Regions from separate parts of the Bradyrhizobium sp. 76 genome, predicted to be linked through region 3. Evidence: predicted binding sites of a transcription regulator. Region 3 holds the regulator's gene; each other region holds the start of a gene.

Region 1 (6,960 bases), on a different contig from region 3:
CGGCCGCGGCGGCGTGAGTGGAACCACAGAGAAGGATCACGAAGGCGAGGCGGCACAGCACGTTCATGCGAAGTCCTCTGCTTGAATGCCCCTGAGGATGGTGACGCGCGACGCGGTCGATTTCAATTGTCGATTGCCGTCCGAGATCGGGTTCCTATGGAATCCGGATCAAACCGCCAGCTGCCGCGCCGCCGCCAGTCCGGCCAGCGCCTCTTCCAGCTTCTCGCGATCGAGCGGTTTGATCAGGAACCCGTTCATCCCTGCTTCAAAGCAGGCGTAGCGATCCTCCACCAGCGTATTGGCGGTGAGCGCGAGGATCGGCGTGTGGTGGCCGCCTTTGGCTGCTTCATGCGCGCGGATTCGTTTTGTCGTTTCGATGCCGTCGAGCTGCGGCATCTGGATGTCCATCAGCACGAGATCATAGGGCGTGCCGGCCGATGACGCGCCGAGCCAGGATTCCAGCGCGGCCTCGCCATTGATCGCGATGACCACGCGGTGGCCGAGTTTCGTCAGCAGCGAGCGCATCAACAGCGCGTTGATCTCGTTGTCCTCGGCGACGAGAATCGACAGGCCTTTCGCCGGTACCGCGCCGGCGGGTTGAGCCGATGGCTCCGGCGCGAGATCGGGCGATGCGACCTCCGGGGGCAGCGCGAGGCGTGCGGCGAGTGAGGCCGCGCGCAGCGGCTTCACCAGGAAGCCGGTGAAGGCCGGCGAGAGTTTCTCGTGGCGCGAGCCCGACGTCAGCAGCACCAAGCGTTGCGTCGCATGGCTGCGTGCGGCTTCGCCGAGGCGGTCGGCGATGACAGCGCCGAGCGCGCGATCGATCAGCACCGAATGCCATGAGCGTTCCGGAAGCAGCGCTTCCGCCACCGCGGCGTCAGTCACCATGCAGGTCTGGCCGCCCCAGCGCTCCAGCCGCCGCGCGATCAGGGAGGCCTCGATGCCGTCGGCGATCAGCAGGATCGACTTGCCGGTGAGATCGGGGCTGGGGAATGCCGTCTGTTCCGCGCCGGCGAGGGATGACGCCAGCGGTACTGCGACCTCGAAGGTCGCGCCCTTGCCCGGCTCGCTCGTAAGTGTGATGCGGCCGCCCATGCGTTTGACGATGCGCTCGCTGATGGCGAGACCGAGGCCGGTGCCGCCATGGGTGCGGGCGACGCGTTCGTCGGCCTGCTCGAATTCGCGGAAGATGCGCTGTTGCGCGTGTGCTGCGATGCCGATGCCGGTGTCGCGCACCAGAAAACTGATCTCGTTCGGCCAGATGCCGGGCTCGACGATCAGCGCGACGCCGCCGCTCGCGGTGAACTTGATGGCGTTGCCGGCGAGGTTGAGCAGCACCTGGCGCAGCCGCGCGGGGTCGCCGACCACTTCAAGCGGCAGCCGCTCGTCGACATAGGCGGCGATCTCGAGCTGCTTTGCCTGCGCGCGCGGCGCGAGCAGCTCGGTGATGTCCTCGATCAGAGCCGAGAGCGCGAAGGGTCGCTGCTCGAGATCGAGCTTGCCGGCTTCGATCTTGGAATAGTCGAGCAACTCCTCGATCAGTGCCATCAGCGCTTCGCCCGAGGTCTTCACGGCCCTGGCGTAGGTCGACTGCTCCGGCGTCAGCGTGGTGTCGAGCAGCAGCCCGCCCATGCCGATGATGCCGTTGAGCGGCGTGCGGATCTCGTGCGAGGCCATCGCCAGGAAGCGCGATTTCGCCCGGTTGGCGGCGTCGGCCTGGTCGCGGGCGTCGGACAGCGCACGTTCGGTCTCGGTGCGGTCGGTGACATCGCGTCCGACGCTCTGCAATTCGGCGGGCTGGCCGGCGTCGAGGCGGACATAGCCTTCGCGCCAGGCGATCCAGCGCGCGCCGAGCGGAGTTGCGATCTTCTGGTCGTGAATGCGCGTGCCGTTGCTCTCGCGCGCGCTGTCGCCCTGCTCCAGCACGTCGAAATCAAAGCGCGTGCCGACCAGCGCGCCGCGCGCCTGCCCGGCAAGCGCGCAATAGGCGTCGTTGGCGAAGGTGATGCGGCCGCTTGTGTCGCGCAGCACGATCAGGTCGCCCTGCTGTTCGAACAGGCTGCGAGCGCGTTCTTCCGCTTCCTTCAGCTCCCAATTGCGGTCGATCAGCGTTTCGTTGTGGGCAGCCAGCGCACGCATCCGCTTGTTGACGAAGCGCAGGCGCATGCTGAGCGTGGCGAGGCCGAGGCAGGCGAGCGCGAACAGGAAGCTGACGCCGATCGCAAACGCATTGGGATCGTAGCCGGACGTCTCGGACCGGCTGCCGGAGACAAATCCATAGGCGCCGCCGAAGGTCGCCGAGAAGATCATGATGGAGCGGATTGCGAAGGCGATTTTTGGGTACTGTCGCCTGAAGCGGCGCATGCGCACCTTGATCCGGAACGTCCGATCCATCGCCACCGACCCGACTCTTTTCTTAAAACGCTGTGCTCGCTGTCAACGACGATGTGCCGTCGACCTTGCGAACAGTTTGAGGCCCTGCGACCGCCTCCAAACAGGGTTGACGAGGTGTTAACGGCGCAGAGCGAGGCGGTTCAAAGCGAAGCGGCCTGGAGATGGCGGTGGCCGCCGCGGGCGCCGACGATCAGCGCCGCCGCCTCGCGCTGGGAGAAGGTCTTCGAGCGCACATAGACGCGGTAATCCGCCGGCCCCTCACTGGAGAGATAGATCACCTGACCGCCGTCGACGGGCTGCGCCGCAATCGAGATCAGGCGCGTCGAGGGGTTGGCCTGGCAGGACTCCGATTCCGAACCGGGGCCATCGTCGACGACGGCGAAGTCGGCAGCGTCCGCATCCTCGGTGATCTGAACCCGCACCGTGGCGCGCGCGGGATCATCGGTGAAGGCGACATGCACGCCGGCGGTCCAGAACAGCGACGTCAGCTCGACGGAGGTGTCGCCGAGGGCGATGCAGGGATGCGAGACCGATCCGATCTCACTGCGGGCAAACACCGCCGCCGCCAACAGGGGAGCAACCGAGGCCAGGATCTTGAAACGCAACATGACACGCTACTCGCCAGGCCCTGTACGGGAACTGATGGGCCTTATGGTTTGCAGAGCGTAAAGGAAACTCGTTACCGCCGGGTTGATGCCGGTATCGGGGGATGAGAGTCTCGGTCGGTTAGGCGCTTTTGTTGGTTTTTCGCTCGACTTCAGTGAGAACCAAATAGCTGTTCTTGCCAAAGCTGATCGCCCACAGCGCCGCCCAGGCACCCCACCTGTTCCTGACCTCGATCTCGACGGTTTGGCCGGGACTGCTGCGAACGACGAGCGGCTGGCTCCTGCCCCAATCAATGCTCGCATCGATCGTGCAGGTGCCGGCCGGCAGCGTGATCTCCAACACGTCGTTGCGTGCAAGCTTCCCAACGCTGGTCCCGTTGACCCACAGCTCGTACGACCTCAGCCAATCGGCATATTGGGACGCACGAACAAATCTGATGGTGCAGGCATTCGCATCGGTCATGATCAATCTCGGGCATGGTGATGTTGTCGAGAAAGCTGCGGCGGCGCATCGCTCACGCCAGCTGCCGCACATCTTCCGCGAGCGCGCGGTAGGACAGCGCCTCGGCGAGGTGCAGACGGCCGATTTTGTCGGCGCCGTCGAGATCGGCGAGCGTGCGCGCCACCCGGAGCACGCGGTGATAGCCACGCGCCGACAGCCGCATGGTCTCGGCGGCGTCGCGCAGGAGCTTCTGGCCTTGCGCATCCGGCTTGGCGATCTCCTCCAGCACCGAGGCCGGCGCTTCGGCATTGGTGCGAACCTTCGGCAGGCCGGCATTCGCGTAGCGTGCGAGCTGGATGTCGCGCGCCGCCGCCACGCGCGCGGCGACTTCGGCTGAGCCCTCTGCCGGCGGCGGCAGGATCAAATCGGCGGCGGTCACCGCGGGAACCTCGATGCGCAAATCGATGCGGTCCATCAGTGGCCCGGAGATGCGGGCCTGGTAGTCGTCGGTGCAGCGATCGATGCGGCCGCGCTTGCAGGCATAGCCGGGCTCGAACGCATTGCCGCAGCGGCAGGGATTCATCGCGGCGACCAGCATGAAGCGCGCGGGATAGGTGACGCGGTGATTGGCGCGGGACACCGAGACCTCGCCGTTCTCCAGCGGCTGGCGCAACGAATCCAGCACGCGCGGATCGAATTCGGGGAGCTCGTCGAGGAACAGCACGCCCTGATGCGCGAGCGAGATCTCGCCGGGCCGGGCGCGCATGCCGCCGCCGGTGAGCGCGGCCATGCTGGCGGAATGATGCGGCGATCGGAACGGCCGCCGCGCCGTCAGCGCGCCGCCCTCGATCTCGCCGGCAACAGAGGCGATCATCGAGACCTCGAGCAACTCGCCCGGTGACAGCGGTGGCAGGATCGAGGGCAGGCGTGCCGCCAGCATCGATTTGCCGGCGCCCGGCGCGCCGATCATGAGCAGGTGATGACCGCCGGCGGCCGCGATCTCCAGCGCCCGCTTGGCGCTCTCCTGTCCCTTGATGTCGCGCAGGTCGAGCGGCGAGGCAGCGGCTTCATGCACCTTCGGCACAGGCCGCGACAGCACCTGCGTTCCCTTGAAGTGGTTGGCGATCTGGATCAGCGAACTCGCGGCGATGATCTGGATGTCCGGACTCGCCCACGCCGCTTCCGAGCCGCAAGCCGCCGGACAGATCAGGCCCTCCTCGCGCACATTGGCGCCGATCGCGGCGGGAAGAACACCGGCCACCGGCGCGATCGATCCGTCGAGGCCAAGCTCGCCCAGAACAGTGAAGCCGGTCAGCGCATCCGGCGGGATCGCTCCGATCGCCCCCATCAGCCCAAGCGCGATCGGCAGGTCATAATGGCTGCCCTCCTTGGGCAGATCGGCGGGCGCGAGATTGACGGTGATCCGCCGCGCCGGCAGCGCCAGCCCCGAGGCGATCAGCGCCGAGCGGACCCGCTCACGTGCCTCCGACACCGCCTTGTCCGGGAGACCGACGATCGCGAAGGCCGGAAGACCCGGCGCGACCTGCACCTGCACGTCGACCGCGCGGGCCTCGATCCCCTCAAAGGCGACGGTAGAAACCCGCTGAACCATGCCCGAACCAGCCTGCCCTGTTGCACAATTAGGGGTAGCAGAGCGGGCCGGCTCTTGCAAGAACAATACAGGAACATGCCCAGGAGCCGGAAGGCCCTAACTGATCGTAAACACGACGAAGACACTACGCCTCGAATGCAAGCTGCTCTGCTCAGCACATCCCAACGAATGTCCGCTACTCCTAGGGGTGCGGGATGGGCCGTGGTCTAACGGGTGAACAATTCAAATGCTTGCAAATCGCCGGAGAAGCGAACGACGGATGTGCACACGGCTCGCCAAGATTCACTTTGGCGCGGGTTCGCTGCCGCGGGATTGCACGATCACGGATATTTCGGATGGCGGCGTGAAAGTGGTGGCGGAGTTCCTGGAAGTGCCGCCGCAATTCACCATCATCTTCGCGCCCGACTATTCCCGGCAGTGCCGCCTGCGCTGGCGCATCGGCTGCGAGTTCGGCGCTGAATTCACCGACTGAGCCGCGCAAGCGCCCCGCCTTAACGGGACTTTAGCGTTAATCGGTAAGCATCTCTGATCAGTCGCCGAGTGATCAGAGTATGTCCAAGCGTTTGTCCGTCGCCTCTCCTCCGGCGAGATATCTGTTTTCCGCGCTTCTGATCCTGGCTCTTGGCGGCTGTCAGACCACTGGCATCGAGGACATCACCGGCGCGCTCGGCGGAAAGTCGGAAACGGCTGGCAGGGCCGACACCAAGCCGGACGTGAGGCCGGACATGGACGCGCTGCGCGAGCGCTATCGCGCCAAGCCTGGCGATCCCAACGTCGCGCTCGAATACGGCAAGGCGTTGCGCCAGACCGGCCAGCGCGCGCAGGCGCTCGCGGTGCTGGAGCAGGCCGTGCTCGCCCATTCCAGCAACAAGGCGCTGCTCGCAGGCTACGGCCGCGCGCTCGCCGACAGCGGCAGTTTCCAGCAGGCGTTCGACGTCCTCGGCCGCGCGCATTCGCCCGAGGATCCCGACTGGCATATCCTGTCGGCGCAGGGCGCCGCGCTCGATCAACTCGGCCGCAACGAGGAAGCGCAGCAATATTACGCCGCCGCGCTCAAGATCGTGCCGGACGAGCCGTCGGTGCTGTCCAATCTCGGACTGTCCTACATGCTGCAGAACAATCTGCCGCGGGCAGAGGAAACGATGCGCCGGGCGCACGCGCGCAATCCCGCCGATCTCCGCGTGCGCGCCAATCTCGCGCTCGTACTGGGACTGGAAGGAAAGCAGGCCGAGGCCGAAACCATCGTGAAGGCCGACCTGCCGCCGGATCAGGCGGCGGCAAAGGTCACGGCGCTGCGGCAGTTGCTGGTGAAGAAGCAGCAGCGGGCGGAGAAGTAACCCGCCCTCGCGCGTCAGGATGCCTTGCTCAGGATGCCTTGCGATGCGGGGCTGACCCGCGCCCCGACCTACCCTTCAGCTTCTTCAGCAGCGGTCCGAGCAGCGAGCGCTTCGGCTTCTTCACCTCGCCGCGCCCGGCAAGGCGGTTCGCCATGTTCTGGAACAGTTCGGTGGTGCGGTGGCTTTTGGAGACCTCCGCGATCATCTGGCCGTTGTTGGCCGCGGTCGAGAACAGCTTCGAATCGAACGGGATAACCGCGATCGGCTGGCTCTCCATGGTCTTGGCGAAGGCCTTGACCTCGATCTCCGCACGCTTGGGCATGCCGACCTGGTTGATGCAGTAGAGCGGTGGCCGGTCGTTCGGCCGCGCCGCCTTCAACACGTTCAGCATGTTCTTGGTGTTGCGCAGGTTCGCAAGATCGGGCTCGGCCACGATCACGATGTCGTCCGCGTTGACCAGCGCGCGTCGCGTCCAGCCCGACCATTGATGGGGAACGTCGAGCACGATGCAGGGCGTGGTCATGCGCAGCGTGTCGAACACCGCGTCGAAGGCCTCCGCGCCGAAATCGT
Region 2 (6,960 bases), on a different contig from region 3:
CAGGACAAGGAGTGACCGTGCCGCTCGCTGCCACGCTCGCACGCCCGCCGGCACGCCCCGCCGACGATGCTCCGCATCTCCTGCTGGTTGACGACGACCGCCGCATCCGCGACCTGCTCTCGCGCTTCCTTGCCGGCGAAGGCTATCGGGTCTCGACCGCAGCCAGCGCCAGCGACGCCCGTTCCAAGCTTTTGGGCCTGCACTTCGACCTCTTGATCCTGGATGTCATGATGCCCGGCGAGACCGGCTTCGATCTCGCCCGTTTCATCCGGACTTCGTCCTCGGTGCCGATCGTGATGCTGACGGCGCGGCATGAAGCCGAAGCGCGCATCGAGGGCCTGCAGATCGGCGCCGACGATTACGTCGCAAAGCCGTTCGAGCCGCGCGAGCTTGCGCTACGCATCAACAACATCCTCAAGCGCGCTGCGCCGCCGCCGCAGGCCGCTGCAGTGGAGAAGATCGCGTTTGGCCCGTACATCTATCACCTGGACCGCGGCGAACTGCGCCAAGGCGAAGACGTCATTCACCTGACCGACCGCGAGCGCGAGATGCTGCGGATCCTGTCGGAGACACCGGGCGAGACCGTGCCGCGCAGCGCGCTGACCGGCAATGGCAGCGTCAACGAGCGCGCCGTCGACGTGCAGATCAACCGCCTGCGGCGCAAGATCGAAACCGATCCCGCCAATCCGCTGTTCCTCCAGGCCGTGCGCGGCATCGGCTACCGGCTGGTAGCCTCGCCATAAAGAGTGAAGCGCCACCGATGAGCACGATCGATAGCGGCCTGACGCTTTTGAAGAGCGCCGCCGGCCGCGTCTCCGCCGCCAATGGCTGGATGGGCAATGCGTTCAAGGGCTGGATGCCGACCGGCCTTTATGCGCGTGCGCTGCTGATCATGATCGTGCCGATGGTGATCCTGCAATCGGTTGTCGCCTTCGTGTTCATGGAGCGGCACTGGAACACGGTGACACGGCGCCTGTCGGCCGCGGTGGTGCAGGACATCGCCGCGCTGATCGACGTCTACAAGGGCTATCCGCAAGACAAGGATCGCGACCAGATCCGCCGCATCGCGCAGCAGCGCCTGGGCCTCGTCGTCGATTTCCTCCCGGCCGGCGACATGCCGCCGCCGGGACCCAAGCCGTTCTTCTCGCTGCTCGACCAGACGCTGTCGGTGCAGCTCGGCCGCCAGATCGGGCGCTCCTTCTGGATCGACACGGTCGGCCGCTCCAATCTGGTCGAGATCCGGATCCAGCTCGACGACGCCGTGATGCGCGTGTTCGCGCAGCGCAGCGCCGCCTATGCCTCGAACTCGGAGATCTTCCTGTTCTGGATGGTCGGAACGTCCTCGATCCTGCTGATCGTCGCGGTGCTATTCCTGCGCAACCAGATCAAGCCGATCCTGCGACTTGCCGACGCCGCTGAAAGTTTTGGCAAGGGCCGCGAGGCGCCGAATTTCCGCCCGCGCGGCGCGCGCGAGGTGCGGCGCGCGTCGGTCGCCTTCCTCGAAATGAAGTCGCGCATCGAGCGGACGATGGAGCAACGCACCGCGATGCTCGCCGGCGTCAGCCACGATCTGCGCACGATCCTGACGCGGTTCAAGCTCGAGCTGGCGCTGATCGGCGACAGCCCAGAAATGGAAGGCATGCGCAAGGACGTCGACGAGATGTCGATGATGCTCGAGGACTACCTCGCGTTTGCCCGCGGCGATTCCGGCGAGCAGTCGCAGCCAACCGACATGGCCCAGGCGCTCGAGGAGCTGCGTAGCGACGCCGAACGCCACGGCCACACGGCGACGGTCGCATTCAACGGGCTGCCCGTGGTCACGGTGAAGCCGGCCTCGTTCAAGCGCTGCCTCGCCAACCTCGTCACCAACGCCGCCCGCTACGGCAAAAGCATCGCCATCACCGGCCAGCGCGATCACCGTTATTTGACCGTGACGGTCGACGACGACGGGCCGGGCATTCCCGCCCATTTGCGCGAAGAGGTGTTCAAGCCGTTCCTGCGGCTGGACAACGCCCGCAACCAAGACGAAGGCGGCACGGGTCTTGGCCTCGCGATCGCCCGCGACATCGCCCGTTCGCACGGCGGCGACATCACGCTTGGCGACAGTCCGATGGGCGGATTAAGAGCGAGCGTGCGGATACCGGTGTAGGCGCGGGACTTCACGCCCCCGTAAGAACGGGGCGAGGGAGTGCACGTGTTTGCGCGGCGATCTCACCTACTTCGGCAACAGCGCTTTCAGCTTGTCCATGTCACGCACGTTCATCTTGAAGCCGCCGGGCATCACGATGTCGCCGGGCTTCTGGTCCGGCTTGCAGGCGCCCAGCCATTTCGCTTCGAGCTGCATGGTCGTGTCGCGGCCTGCCGCGCCGGCGGCGCCGCCTTGCGCGTGCGACGACGTCTTCACCGTATAGGCCGAATTGAAATCGCCGGTGATCTCAGCATGCGAGGTCGTGCTGATGCCGGCGACATTGCACTCGGAATCGCTGACATAACCGGTCGCGGTCTTCTTGATGTCCTGCTTGGCGCAGATCTGCTTCGCCATCGGGGAGATGTTGTTGTTCATCTCCTTGTCGACGGTCTCGTCGGTGCAGTGCTGCATGGTCATCTCGGGCACCGGCGTGCCGGTCCTGACCATCTTCAATTCCCACAGGCCCGCCTTGCGCACCGGCAGGTCGTCAGCGCGGGCGCTGGCTGCCGACAAGACGAGGCAAAGTGCGGAGCCGAGCAAAGCGAGTTTGCGCGTCATGACGGAAGCTCCCGGCTGCGATGGCGGCGTTGCGAAAGCGCCTCAGTAGAGCGTGCGGATCGGCTGGTCGGCGGCGCCATAGGGCACCCAGCGGCAGGAGAACGAGATGTAGCCGCCCTCATAGGCCTGCACCGCCAGGAATTTGGCGACCTTCCCGTAGCGCGCGCAGTGATCGACCGCGACCTGCCGCGCATCGACCTGGGTTGCCATCGAATAGGCGATGATTCCGCCAGTGTCGTTGCCCTTGAACGGAGGCACCGGAAGCAGATCGGCGCGCGCCGACTGGCTCGCCATCATACCCAAGGCAAGTAGGCCCGCGGCCGCAATGATTCGCATTCCCGTCACTCCGATTGGTTGGCGGCAGTTTACGGTGTCGGCGCGGCGGTGGAAAGAACGGATGGCCGGTCCAACGCAGCATTGCGGTCAACTCGTCGGCAAGTGTTGCCGCGCTGCACTTGACCTCCTCCGGCCTTCACGGCACCGTCCGACCCTTGCAGATCATGCTGTCTGGATCATCCATGCGCGCCTCGACCTTCCTGAAATCGCTCCGCTTTGCCGCCGTGCTCGGCCTCCTGTTCGGGGCGCTGTCGCTCGGTGAGGCCAGGGCCGCCAATCCGCTGGAGCTGAATTTCTGGCTGAGCGGGCCGCGTTATGACGGCAACGTCTCCGAATGCGACCGGGCGCTGCCGACGATCGCCAGCCAGTTCTGGGAGAAAGAAAGCTCGTTCTGGAATTCCTCGTTGAAGATCACCGGCTTCGCCGCGGTTCACGAGACCGCGTTCCGGCCCTGGGCATCGGACAACATCCCTCGCCGCTATTGCACCGGCGAGGCCATGCTCACGGACGGCAAGATGCGCAAGGTGCACTTCTCCATCGTCGAGGATGGCGGCTTCGCCGGCTACGGCCAGGGCGTCGAATGGTGCGTGGTCGGGCTCGACCGCAACTGGGCCTACAACCCGGCCTGCCGCGCCGCCAAGCAATAATTGCTCTGATCCGGACCGATCAGGCGGCCCAACGATGGTCGCCCAAAATTTGTTCTTGAAATGTTCCTATCGCCTGCTAGGCTCGTCTGCACAGTCTAGTTGAGGGGCGTCGCCATGTTTCATTCCAGATTGCATTCGTTCTCCCGCCTGATGATCTCGCTGACGCTTGCGACCGGGCTGGCTGCGTTGGCCGGCGGCGCAAAGGCCCAGGACAAGCGGCAGAACACGCCCGGCGAGTTCGATTTTTATGTGCTGTCGCTGTCGTGGTCGCCCTCCTTCTGCGAAGAGGCGGCGGAGCGCGGCGGCCGCTCGCAGACCCAGTGCAGCGGACGGCCCTACGCTTTCGTGGTGCACGGTTTGTGGCCGCAATATGAGAATGGTTTTCCGGAATATTGTCAGCGGCCGTCGCCGCGGCTGAACCGCAGCATCGTCTCGTCCATGCTCGATCTGATGCCGGCGCCGGGGCTGATCTTCAACGAATGGGACAAGCACGGCACCTGCTCGGGGCTCGCCGACCGCAGCTATTTCGAGACGATCCGGAAGGCGCGCGCCGCAATCAAGATTCCGGCCGAATATCTCGATTTGTCGCAGGCCAAGACGGTGGCGCCGGCAGAGGTGGAGGAAGCCTTCATCAAGGCCAACCCGGGCCTCAGCAATGCCGCCGTCTCGATCACCTGCAACCGGACGCGGCTATCGGAAGTCCGCATCTGCCTCAGCAAGGACCTGCAATTCCGCGCCTGCGAGGAGATCGACCGCCGCGCCTGCCGTCGCGACCAGGTGGCGATGCCGCCGATCCGGGGTGGGTAGCCCAGGCGTCGTGCCTCTTTGCTCAGGCCGTCACGTGGCGTAGTGCTCTTGCATGAATTACCGCCACGCCTTCCATGCCGGCAGCTTCGCCGATGTCATCAAGCACATCGTGCTGGCGCGCATCATCACCTATCTCCAGGACAAGCCGGGCGCGTTCCGCGTCATCGACACCCATGCCGGCGCCGGCCTCTACGATCTCGAAAGCGACGAGGCGCGTCGCGGCGGCGAGTGGCTGACGGGCATTGCGCGGCTGATGCAGGCGCGGCTGTCGAACGACGCCATGGCGCTGACCAAGCCCTATCTGGACATCGTCCGCGCCTTCAATCCGAAGGGCGAGCTCAAGGCTTACCCGGGCTCGCCGCTGATCGCACGCGGCCTGCTGAGGCCGCAGGACCGCCTCTTGCTCTGCGAGCTCGAGCCGAAGGCGCGCAAGGCGCTGATCGGCGTGCTGCGCCACGACGAACAGGCCCGCGTGGTCGACCTCGACGGCTGGATGGCGCTGCCGGCTTTCGTGCCGCCGAAGGAACGGCGCGGGCTCGTGCTGATCGACCCGCCGTTCGAGGCGAAGGACGAGTTCGAAAAGCTCGAAGAGGCCTTCTCGACGGCTTTCGCGAAATGGCCGACCGGTATCTATGTAATCTGGTATCCCGCCAAGAGCCGGCGCGCCACCGACGCACTGGTGCAATCAGTGGCGCGGCTCGCAGCCGCAGCAAAACCGCCGGGAAAATGCCTGCGCCTCGAATTCAGCGTGGCGCCACAAGCCGACGGCGCAGCCCTCACCTCCAGCGGGCTCTTGATCGTCAATCCCCCTTACACACTGCACGGCGAGCTCAAGACGATCCTGCCCGAGTTGGAAATGCCGCTCGGCCAGGGGGGCGCTGCCAGATTCCGATTAGAGGTACCAAGGCCGTAACACTCCGGCATCTTGGGAAAAATATGCAGGAGCGGTGGTCAATCTGCAGAGAACCGTATTATGCTGTTGCGGTGACTGGCTTTACGTTCCGCTTCCGCGAATGGTTGCGGCGGAGTGAAGGCCTAAGAAAGATCCAGTCGGACCGAATGGTCTGCCCAAGGATGGCCAGCTCCCGGGCTTCGTAAGGCCCGGTCATGTCGTGACGTGCGTCTGCGTCACGACGGAGGAGCAATGAGGGGGAGTTTCCCGATGGCCATGACGGGAACGGTCAAGTTTTTCAACGGTGAGCGCGGCTACGGATTCATCAAACCGGACGACGGGGGCCGCGACGTCTTCGTGCATATTACTGCTGTGGAGCGGGCCGGACTGAAGGACCTTGCCGAAGGACAGCGTATTACTTTCGAAGTCGAACCGGACAAGAAGGGCAAGGGGCCGAAGGCGGTCGATTTGGTCATCCTTCCCTAGCGAGTCCGACGCGAAACACCGGCGCAAAAAAAATCCCGGCCGCGAGCGGCCGGGAGGCTGTAGTCCGGTATTTTCTTCTTTGGGTATCAGAAGTGATAGTTCACGCCTGCGCGCACAACGCTGGCGCTATAGCCGTTTGACACGCCTGTAATCGCGAACTGACTCGTCGACAGATCGATGTAGAGATATTCGAGCTTGGCGCTCCAGTTCGGCGCGAAACCAACTTCGGCGCCGGCACCGATGGTCCAGCCGGCGCTGGTATGCGACTCCGTCCAGCCGAACGTCTGCGCGCGCAGCTCGCCGAAGGCGAGGCCCGCCGTGCCGTAGAACAGCACGTTGCTGAGGGCATAGCCCGCGCGGCCGCGCAGGGTGCCGAACCACGGATTGGAGAACTTCCACGGCGCGAAGGTATCGTCGGCACCGGCGGCCTGGATGTCACCTTCGACACCGAACACCCACGGGCCGGTCTGGAAATTGTAACCGGCCTGAACGCCGCCGACGAAGCCCGACGGTTTTGCGGGATTGTTGTTCACCGAGCCCCATTCGTAGCCGAGATTGGCACCGAGATACGGACCGGCCCAGCTATAGGCGTTGAGCGGCTGATTGACCGTGTAGGGCGCACGCTGCCCGTAATTGAGATCGGCGGCCCCTGCCGAAGCCGTCCAGCCGACTGCAGCCAACGCGGCTGCGCCCACAACGAGCCTCTTCATCACATACTCCAACGCAACTGCCGTCACCGGCGCGATGCCTGCGCCGCGCGAGGCAAAACCGCATGGTTACGGAACCACCACTATTTCGCGTAACATTTATCGAGAGTTTTAAGTTAAAGGCCTGTTAAGCCGGGTTACCGCGCTGTTAACAGGCTTAAGCAAGCGTTACCGGGAACTGCGCCGCCATCCTGTGCGTGCCGCACCGCCGGAACTTCAAATCGGCACCCGCAACGCCTAAATTCGCACCATGGTTCACGATTCCACCGACAATCCGGACGACGCACGTGCGCGCAAACCCGCGCGCGGCAACGCGCCCGACGTCCCGCCCCAGGAGAC
Region 3 (6,960 bases):
ATTGTTGGGGCTGCTTGCTGCGCCGTTCGGGCTGGACAGCGTGTTCTGGTGGCTGATGGGGATCGGCATCGAGTGGATGGTCGCGGTCTCGCGCTGGGTCGCGGCCTTACCGGGCGCGGTCGGCCGCATCCCGGCGTTCGGGATCACGCCGCTGATCGCGGCGAGCCTGGGAATCATTGTGCTAGGCTTGTTGCGCACGCCGCTACGCTGGTCCGGCGCCCTGGTCCTGCTGGCAGCGATCCTCTGGGGACTGTCGGCGCGGCAGCCCGACATCCTGATTGCCGGGGATGGCGCCAGCGTCGCGGTGCGGGGCAGGGACGGACATCTGCACCTGATCAGGACGAGCAAGGACAGCTTTCTGCTCAAGGAGTGGCTCGCTGCCGACGCAGATCCGCGCGATGCCGGCAGAGCCTCGCTGGCCGATGGCGTGTCCTGTGACGAATCGGGCTGCGTGACGCCACTGGCCGACGGGAGGTTGGTCGCGCTGGCACTGCGCGTCGACGCTCTCGCGGACGATTGTAGTCGGGCCGCGCTGGTGGTGACGACACGCCCCGCGCCGCCCGATTGCGCGGCGATGGTGGTCGATCGGCAACGGCTCGCCAGCCAGAGTGCGCTGGCGCTAACGCAGCGTGGTGACGGCTTTGTGGTTCAGGCGGTGAGGGCGAGAGGCGCGAGCCGCCCCTCGTTGCCAGCCGGCGCAGGCGAGGGTGATTTCGACGGCAGCCTTGCGCCCAAGGCGATCGCACCCCGCATCAAGGACGCAACGCCGGCGGAGACCGACTTGCAGGCCGACGATTGATCTGACGGTGCGGAGCAATGCAGTGGATTGGTGCATCTGCTCGGATTCACTGGGCGCAAACCGCGCCATCTCGCCGGCCACGGCCGGCGACGGCGATTCAATCTTGACCTCCGACCTCGTAGCCGGCTGCGTCAGCCGATCGGCAGGCGCGTGACGGTCGGCTGCCTGTCGACGATGACCTGCGCCTTGTGCTCGCGCTCCGTCACCGGCTGGGTCACAGGCAGTTGCAGCACGGTCGCGCGCTGGCCTTCGACGAGCTGCGTCACCAGCACATATTTGCCGTCGGGGAATTCGATCGCGTCGTGATGGCGGTCGGGAACGTGCGGATCGATCTTGCCGAACTTGCCCACGCGGGAATTGATGGTGCGCGTCCAGATCCAGCGATTGTCGTAGCGAACGTCGTCGGCGAAGGCGAGCTCCGTTCCCGGCAGCAGGCAGACGGCAACAGACGGATCGGCTGCCGAGGCGAAGCCGCGCGTCGAGGTGCCGCGGAAGCTTGTCGTGACGATCGTCTCGCCGACTTCGGCGGGGCGCGACGCGACGGCATGCAGGCTGTAGTCACACATCGGGTGCTCCTCATGCTGGGATAGCAACCCGCGTCTCTTAATCGAGGCGCAGGCCTCTATCAGAGTTGAAGCATGAAGCTCTGCTTGGTTGTGGGCAAATCTGCGGCTGGTTTCCGCGAGCCGCGATCACATTATCTTTCCCGAATTCAATAGGAACAAAGCGAGTTGCGATGCATTCGGGAGGCGCGTGCGCGAATATCGCCGGCTTGACTGCCACGGTCGAGCTTGATCGCTGGCCGCTGTTTCCTCGAACACTTGCGCCGCGAACCAGTTCCGCTTCGTGGGCGTCGCGAGGAGCCAGCGCCGAAGGAGGGGCCGGATAGTCTGTGCAGAACCAGAAAGACTACCCAGCCGGAGCGGACGATGATCCGCTCCAATCCCTGACCGGCGATGCCGATCGGAAGCGCACGCGGCGCCAAGCACCTCCGGTATGAAGTACTCCCGGTATCAAGGACGCCCGGTATCAGTACTTCCGGTAAAGCCCGATCAGCTTGCCCTGAATCTTCACCCGGTTGGGCGGCAGGATGCGGACCTCATAGGCCGCGTTGGCGGGCTCGAGCGCGATCGAGGCGCCGCGACGGCGGAAGCGCTTCAGCGTCGCTTCCTCGTCGTCGATCAGCGCCACCACGATGTCCCCTGTATCGGCGCTCTCGTTGCGCTGAATCAGCGCCATGTCGCCGTCAAGGATGCCGGCCTCGACCATGGAATCACCGCGCACTTCGAGCGCGTAATGCTCGCCCGAGCCGAGCATGTCAGGCGGTACGCTGATAGTATGGCTGCGGGTCTGCAACGCCTCGATCGGCGTGCCGGCCGCGATGCGACCCATCACCGGCACCGCGACGGGACGTTCGCCCTCGTCCGCGGGCAGGCTGGAGCTCGCGCGCACCTTGCCGAGATTGCCCTCGATGACGCTCGGCGTGAAGCCGCGGCGGCTGCCTGCGGCTGCCTGGAGCTCCGGCAGCTTGATGACTTCAATCGCACGGGCGCGGTTGGGCAGGCGTCGGATAAAGCCACGCTCCTCGAGCGCCGTGATCAGGCGATGGATGCCCGACTTCGAGCGCAGGTCGAGCGCATCCTTCATCTCGTCGAAGGAGGGCGGTACGCCGCTTTCCTTCAGACGTTCACTGATGAACCGCAGAAGCTCGTATTGTTTGCGCGTTAACATCTCGACCAAAGTCCCCCGGTTGATGTCGTCCGATTCCGAGACGCTGAATTCGGCAATATGCCGCTACATGCTCGAAACAAATCATGAACGGACACTATATGTTCGATACATGTTCCGCAACTGCTTAATTTACCGTGAACAGAGCAAAGTTGGCGGAACGCGCATTGCCGGGGCGCTCAGACAGGGAGCCGCAACACTTCGCAAGCCGTGCCGGCTTCGGCCTTCGGCGCGAACGGTGCGCGCACGAGAAGTACCTGCGCTGCAGCGAGATTCGCAAGCAGCGAAGAGTCCTGATGATTGACGGGAAGAACGACGCGTGTGCCATCGTCGCGCTCCTCCAGATGCGCGCGCAGATAGTCCTCGCGCTGGTCGTTGGCGCTGACGTCGCGGCCGAGCACGGCGCGCTCACGGCGATGGTGAATCACTGAACGGCCCGACAGGGCACGAATCAGCGGCACCATGAACAGGAAAGCGCACACGTAGGACGACACGGGATTGCCCGGCAGACCGATCACGCCCATTGCGCCGAGCCGCCCGTGCATCATCGGCTTGCCTGGCCGCATCGCGATCTTCCAGAACGCCATCGCGATGCCTTCGTCCCGCAGTGCCTGCTGGACCAGATCGTGGTCGCCGACCGATGCGCCTCCGGTCGTGATCAGGATGTCGGCGCCGCTCTCACGGGCGCGGCGGATGCCGGCGGTGGTGGCCTCCAGCGTGTCGGCGGCAATACCGAGGTCGATGGTCTCGGCGCCTTCGCTGCGGGCGAGCGCGTGCAGGGCGTAGCCGTTGGAATAGACGATCTGGCCGTGGCCGGGCGTGCTGCCCGGCATCACCAGTTCGTCGCCGGTGGCGAGAATCGCGACCTTCGGACGCCCGCAAACGGCAAGGTGCGGATGATTCATCCCGGCGGCGAGCGCGAGGTCGCGCTCGGTGAGACGGCTTCCCTTGCGCAGGAGCACGTCGTCCTCGCGGAAATCGACGCCGGCGGGGCGAATGTGCCGACCGGCGATCGCGGCTTCCTTGATCGTGATACGCTTGCCGGCGGCGACGGTGTCCTCCTGGATCACGACGGCGTCCGCGCCACCGGGAACGACGCCGCCGGTGAAGATCCGCACGGCCTCGCCGGCGCCGACCATCCCCGCGAACGGTCGGCCCGCCGCGACTTCGCCGATGATGGTGAGCTCCGAATCGATCGTCGCGGCATCGGCCGCTCGCACCGCGTAGCCGTCCATCGCCGACATCGCCTGCGGCGGCTGCGTGCGCCGCGCCGCGACGTCACGCGCGAGCACGCGATGGTAGGCCTGGTCGAGGGAGATCATTTCTTCCGGCAGCGGCTCTGCACCCGCCAGCACCGCGGCAAGCGCGTCGGAAACCGGCATCAAGGCCACGGCGAAAACTCCTGCTCGGCACGTTCGGGCGAATGTTCCGCACGTCTTCTAGCCGAGCGCGGGCGCAGAGGCAAAACAGCCGAGCGGGTGCAGTCATCCCACCGCATTGTTCCGGAAGGCAGGATCAAGCGCGTTGCGGCACGATCCGAAGAACGTGCCAGATCGGCAGGACAATGGTCATGGCAAGACGAGAACGACGAGCGCCCCGGCCTGCATCGATCAGCTCCCTGGCTGCCCGTGAGTTACGTCGGGCGCCTTGGGTCCCTGATCCTTGTCGGGCAGCGGATCGGCCTGGGATTTCAGGTCGGCGGCCTTGCTCACAAGCTTGGCGGAAAGATCCGAATCTGAAGTTGTCCTGGCGAATTCAAGAAGAAGAGAGGCCTGCTTGGTGAGGTAGGTTTTGCCCAACACGATGATGCATCCGTCTGTAGAAGTCCCAACGGACTCTAGAGTCCGGAAGACGGCATTCCGTTCCGGGAACTCTGTATAAAAATGCACAAAGTGATCGGGTTCCTAAACTTCTTCACAATTAGTCGCGTTGGCCGCATCTCCGGGGGTCTCGCGGCGGCAGATCGTCGTCAGATGCCCAATGCTTTCAATGCGTTCCCCACATCACGCGGCGAGGTCACATGCACGGCCGTCAAGCCGCGCGCCCGCGCTCCCTCGATGTTTTCGGCAAGATCGTCGAAGAACACGATACGCCCGGCGGGCACGCCGATCGCCGCGACGACGTGGTCGAAGGCCTCGGCATCCGGTTTGCGCAGGCCGATGCTGGACGACAAATACAGCTCGCGGAAATGGCCGAGGAGGTCGGCATATTCCCTTGAGAAATGGTCCACGTGTGGCCGGTTGGTGTTGGAGAAAGCGTACAGCGGCATCTGCTTCGCTGCCCGCGGCAGCAGCTCGGCGATGTCAGGCATTTCACCGGCGAAGATCGCGTTCCAGCCTTCCAGGAACTGCGCATCTGAAATGCCGATTCCGAGCGAGGCTCGCAATGAGGCGAAATAATCCTCATCGCTGATCTTCCCCATCTCGTGCAACCGATAGGCTTCGCTGTCGCGCACATAGCGCGCGACGATGGATTCGGGCTTGCAGCCGGCGTGTCCCGCCCAGCAGGCGATCGCCTTGGAGAAATCGATATCGAGCACCACGCGGCCGAGATCGAACAGAAGCGCATCCGCGCTGCCGGGAGAGAGCGATGTCACCTGCATCCTTTCACTCAGTATCGATATGGCTCGTGGTCGAACAGTGGAAACGCGCTGAACACGCTCGGCGCGTTGGTTGCGGTCGCGTGGTGCAGGCAGGATTTGTTGACCTCGGCGAACGAGGTCGCACCCAAGAGGCCGAGGCAGCGCAGCACTTCGTCCTCGAGCAGCTCCAGCATGCGCGCCACGCCGGCTTCGCCGGCCGCCGCCAGCGCCCAGCATTGCAGCCGGCCGATGCCGACGAGGTCGGCGCCCGCTGCGATCGCCTTGACGATGTCGGTGCCGCGACAGACACCGCCATCGACCATGATCTTTGCGCGGCCGTTCACGGCGTCAACGATCTCGGGCAGCACGTGCATGGCGCCGCGACCGTGATCGAGCTGACGGCCGCCATGGTTGGAGACGTAGATCCATTCGACGCCGTGATCGATCGCGATCAGCGCGTCCTCTGCCGTCGCGATGCCCTTGAGGATCAGCGGGATCTTGAACTTGTCCTTGATCATCTTCACGGTCCGCCACTCCAGACCTTTCTGGTAATCGCCGCCGGTGGCGCGCAGCCGACTCTCGCGAACGTAGCGCTTGGCGATGTCACGTTCGCGACGGCTGTAATGAGCGGTATCGACGGTCAGGCAGAAGGCGGCATAGGCGTTCTTCTCAGCCCGGCTGACGACGTCGGCGACGAAGGCGTCGTCGCCGCGCACATAGAGCTGGTAGAGCCGCAGCGCGTCGGGCGCACCTTCGGCGGTCTTCTCGAGGCCGGGCTCGGACACTGAACTGAGCATGTGCGCCGCACCGAAAGTGCCGCAGGCGCGTGCCACGCTCGCGGCGCCATCCGGATCGAAGATCTCGAGCGCGCCGACGGGGGCGAGCACCACCGGCAGGCGCATCTTGCGGCCGAACTGCTCGACCGAGCCGGTGACCTTGCGGACATCGCGCAGCACACGCGGGCGGAAGGCGATCTCGTCCAGCGCCATGCGGTTGCGACGCATCGTGGTCTCGGTTTCGGCCGCGCCGACGATATAATCCCAGGCATTCTGGTTGAGGTTGGAACGCGCTTTCCGGATGAATTCGTGCAGATTCTGGAACGGCTCGGTGCTGGCGCCGAGCTCGACGTTCCTGTCCGGCTGGATGCGGGGTGCTTCGTTCATTGTTATCCTCCCGAGAATTTGAAGCCTTACCTCATCGCCTAACCCGTCCAGGTCGCCAAAACCATCCTAAAATGGCATGGCTGCAAGGCGTGGGCCGGCCGGCCGTCCCCGCTGCGCACGAACCGGGTCCTGCAACGTTGCCAAAAGTTTAGGCCCCGACGAAGGGATTTTTACGGTGTATCCGCCGGCGTGGCATCCCGGCCTTGAAGAAACCAGAATGGTATTGTGAGAAGCAGGCTGGATCGCCATTTGCATGGCGGCTCTCCAGCCCCACCGAACCGCGAAGCAAAAAGGCCAGTCTATCCATGCGGAAAACCCTGCTGTTTCCAATGGGCGCGCTCACCGGAGCGTGTCTGACCCTTCTGGTAGCCAGTCCGCACGGCGGCGTGTGGGCGGCACGGGCGGCAGCGAGCGCGGACGACGCCTATTCCAAGCTCAATTTGTTCGGCGAAGTGTTCGAGCGGGTGAAGGCGAGCTATGTCGAGAAGCCTGACAATGCCAAGCTGATCGAAGGCGCGATCACCGGCATGGTGACCTCGCTCGATCCGCACTCGCGCTACATGAACGACAAGGCCTGGACCGAGATGCAGGAGACCACCTCCGGCGAGTTCGGCGGGCTCGGCATCGAGGTCACGATGGAGGAGGGGCTGGTCAAGGTCGTCTCGCCGATCGACGACACGCCGGCGTCC

Evidence for each region. The regulator LexA, encoded in region 3, represses DNA repair genes until DNA is damaged. The targets are predictions, from matches to a motif close to TGTTCNNNNTGTGTTCNG.
Region 1: IVB48_RS28600 (YifB family Mg chelatase-like AAA ATPase) is a predicted target of LexA. The motif match lies at 5,112-5,129, and genes of this name have one in related genera.
Region 2: IVB48_RS25020 (ribonuclease T2) is a predicted target of LexA. The motif match lies at 3,780-3,797, and genes of this name have one in related genera.

Annotation. Positions count from the first base shown of each region.
Region 1 is NZ_JADPIS010000103.1:484,691-491,650, reverse strand. It holds gene IVB48_RS28620 (histidine phosphatase family protein) at 1-67, opposite strand, end outside; gene IVB48_RS28615 (ATP-binding protein) at 169-2,394, opposite strand; gene IVB48_RS28610 (hypothetical protein) at 2,535-3,002, opposite strand; gene IVB48_RS28605 (hypothetical protein) at 3,121-3,462, opposite strand; gene IVB48_RS28600 (YifB family Mg chelatase-like AAA ATPase) at 3,515-5,053, opposite strand; gene IVB48_RS28595 (PilZ domain-containing protein) at 5,280-5,525, shown strand; gene IVB48_RS28590 (tetratricopeptide repeat protein) at 5,605-6,390, shown strand; gene IVB48_RS28585 (AAA family ATPase) at 6,419-6,960, opposite strand, start outside.
Region 2 is NZ_JADPIS010000102.1:224,175-231,134, forward strand. It holds gene IVB48_RS24990 (MarR family transcriptional regulator) at 1-15, shown strand, start outside; gene IVB48_RS24995 (response regulator transcription factor) at 12-743, shown strand; gene IVB48_RS25000 (ATP-binding protein) at 761-2,149, shown strand; gene IVB48_RS25005 (DUF3617 family protein) at 2,216-2,746, opposite strand; gene IVB48_RS25010 (hypothetical protein) at 2,789-3,082, opposite strand; gene IVB48_RS25015 (hypothetical protein) at 3,265-3,729, shown strand; gene IVB48_RS25020 (ribonuclease T2) at 3,844-4,536, shown strand; gene rlmJ (23S rRNA (adenine(2030)-N(6))-methyltransferase RlmJ) at 4,589-5,449, shown strand; gene IVB48_RS25030 (cold-shock protein) at 5,699-5,914, shown strand; gene IVB48_RS25035 (outer membrane protein) at 6,001-6,624, opposite strand; gene uvrC (excinuclease ABC subunit UvrC) at 6,872-6,960, shown strand, end outside.
Region 3 is NZ_JADPIS010000015.1:610,105-617,064, forward strand. It holds gene IVB48_RS03820 (ComEC/Rec2 family competence protein) at 1-799, shown strand, start outside; gene IVB48_RS03825 (hypothetical protein) at 931-1,365, opposite strand; gene lexA (transcriptional repressor LexA) at 1,829-2,530, opposite strand; gene glp (gephyrin-like molybdotransferase Glp) at 2,707-3,918, opposite strand; gene IVB48_RS03840 (hypothetical protein) at 4,138-4,329, opposite strand; gene IVB48_RS03845 (HAD family phosphatase) at 4,497-5,129, opposite strand; gene IVB48_RS03850 (alpha-hydroxy acid oxidase) at 5,138-6,271, opposite strand; gene IVB48_RS03855 (S41 family peptidase) at 6,577-6,960, shown strand, end outside.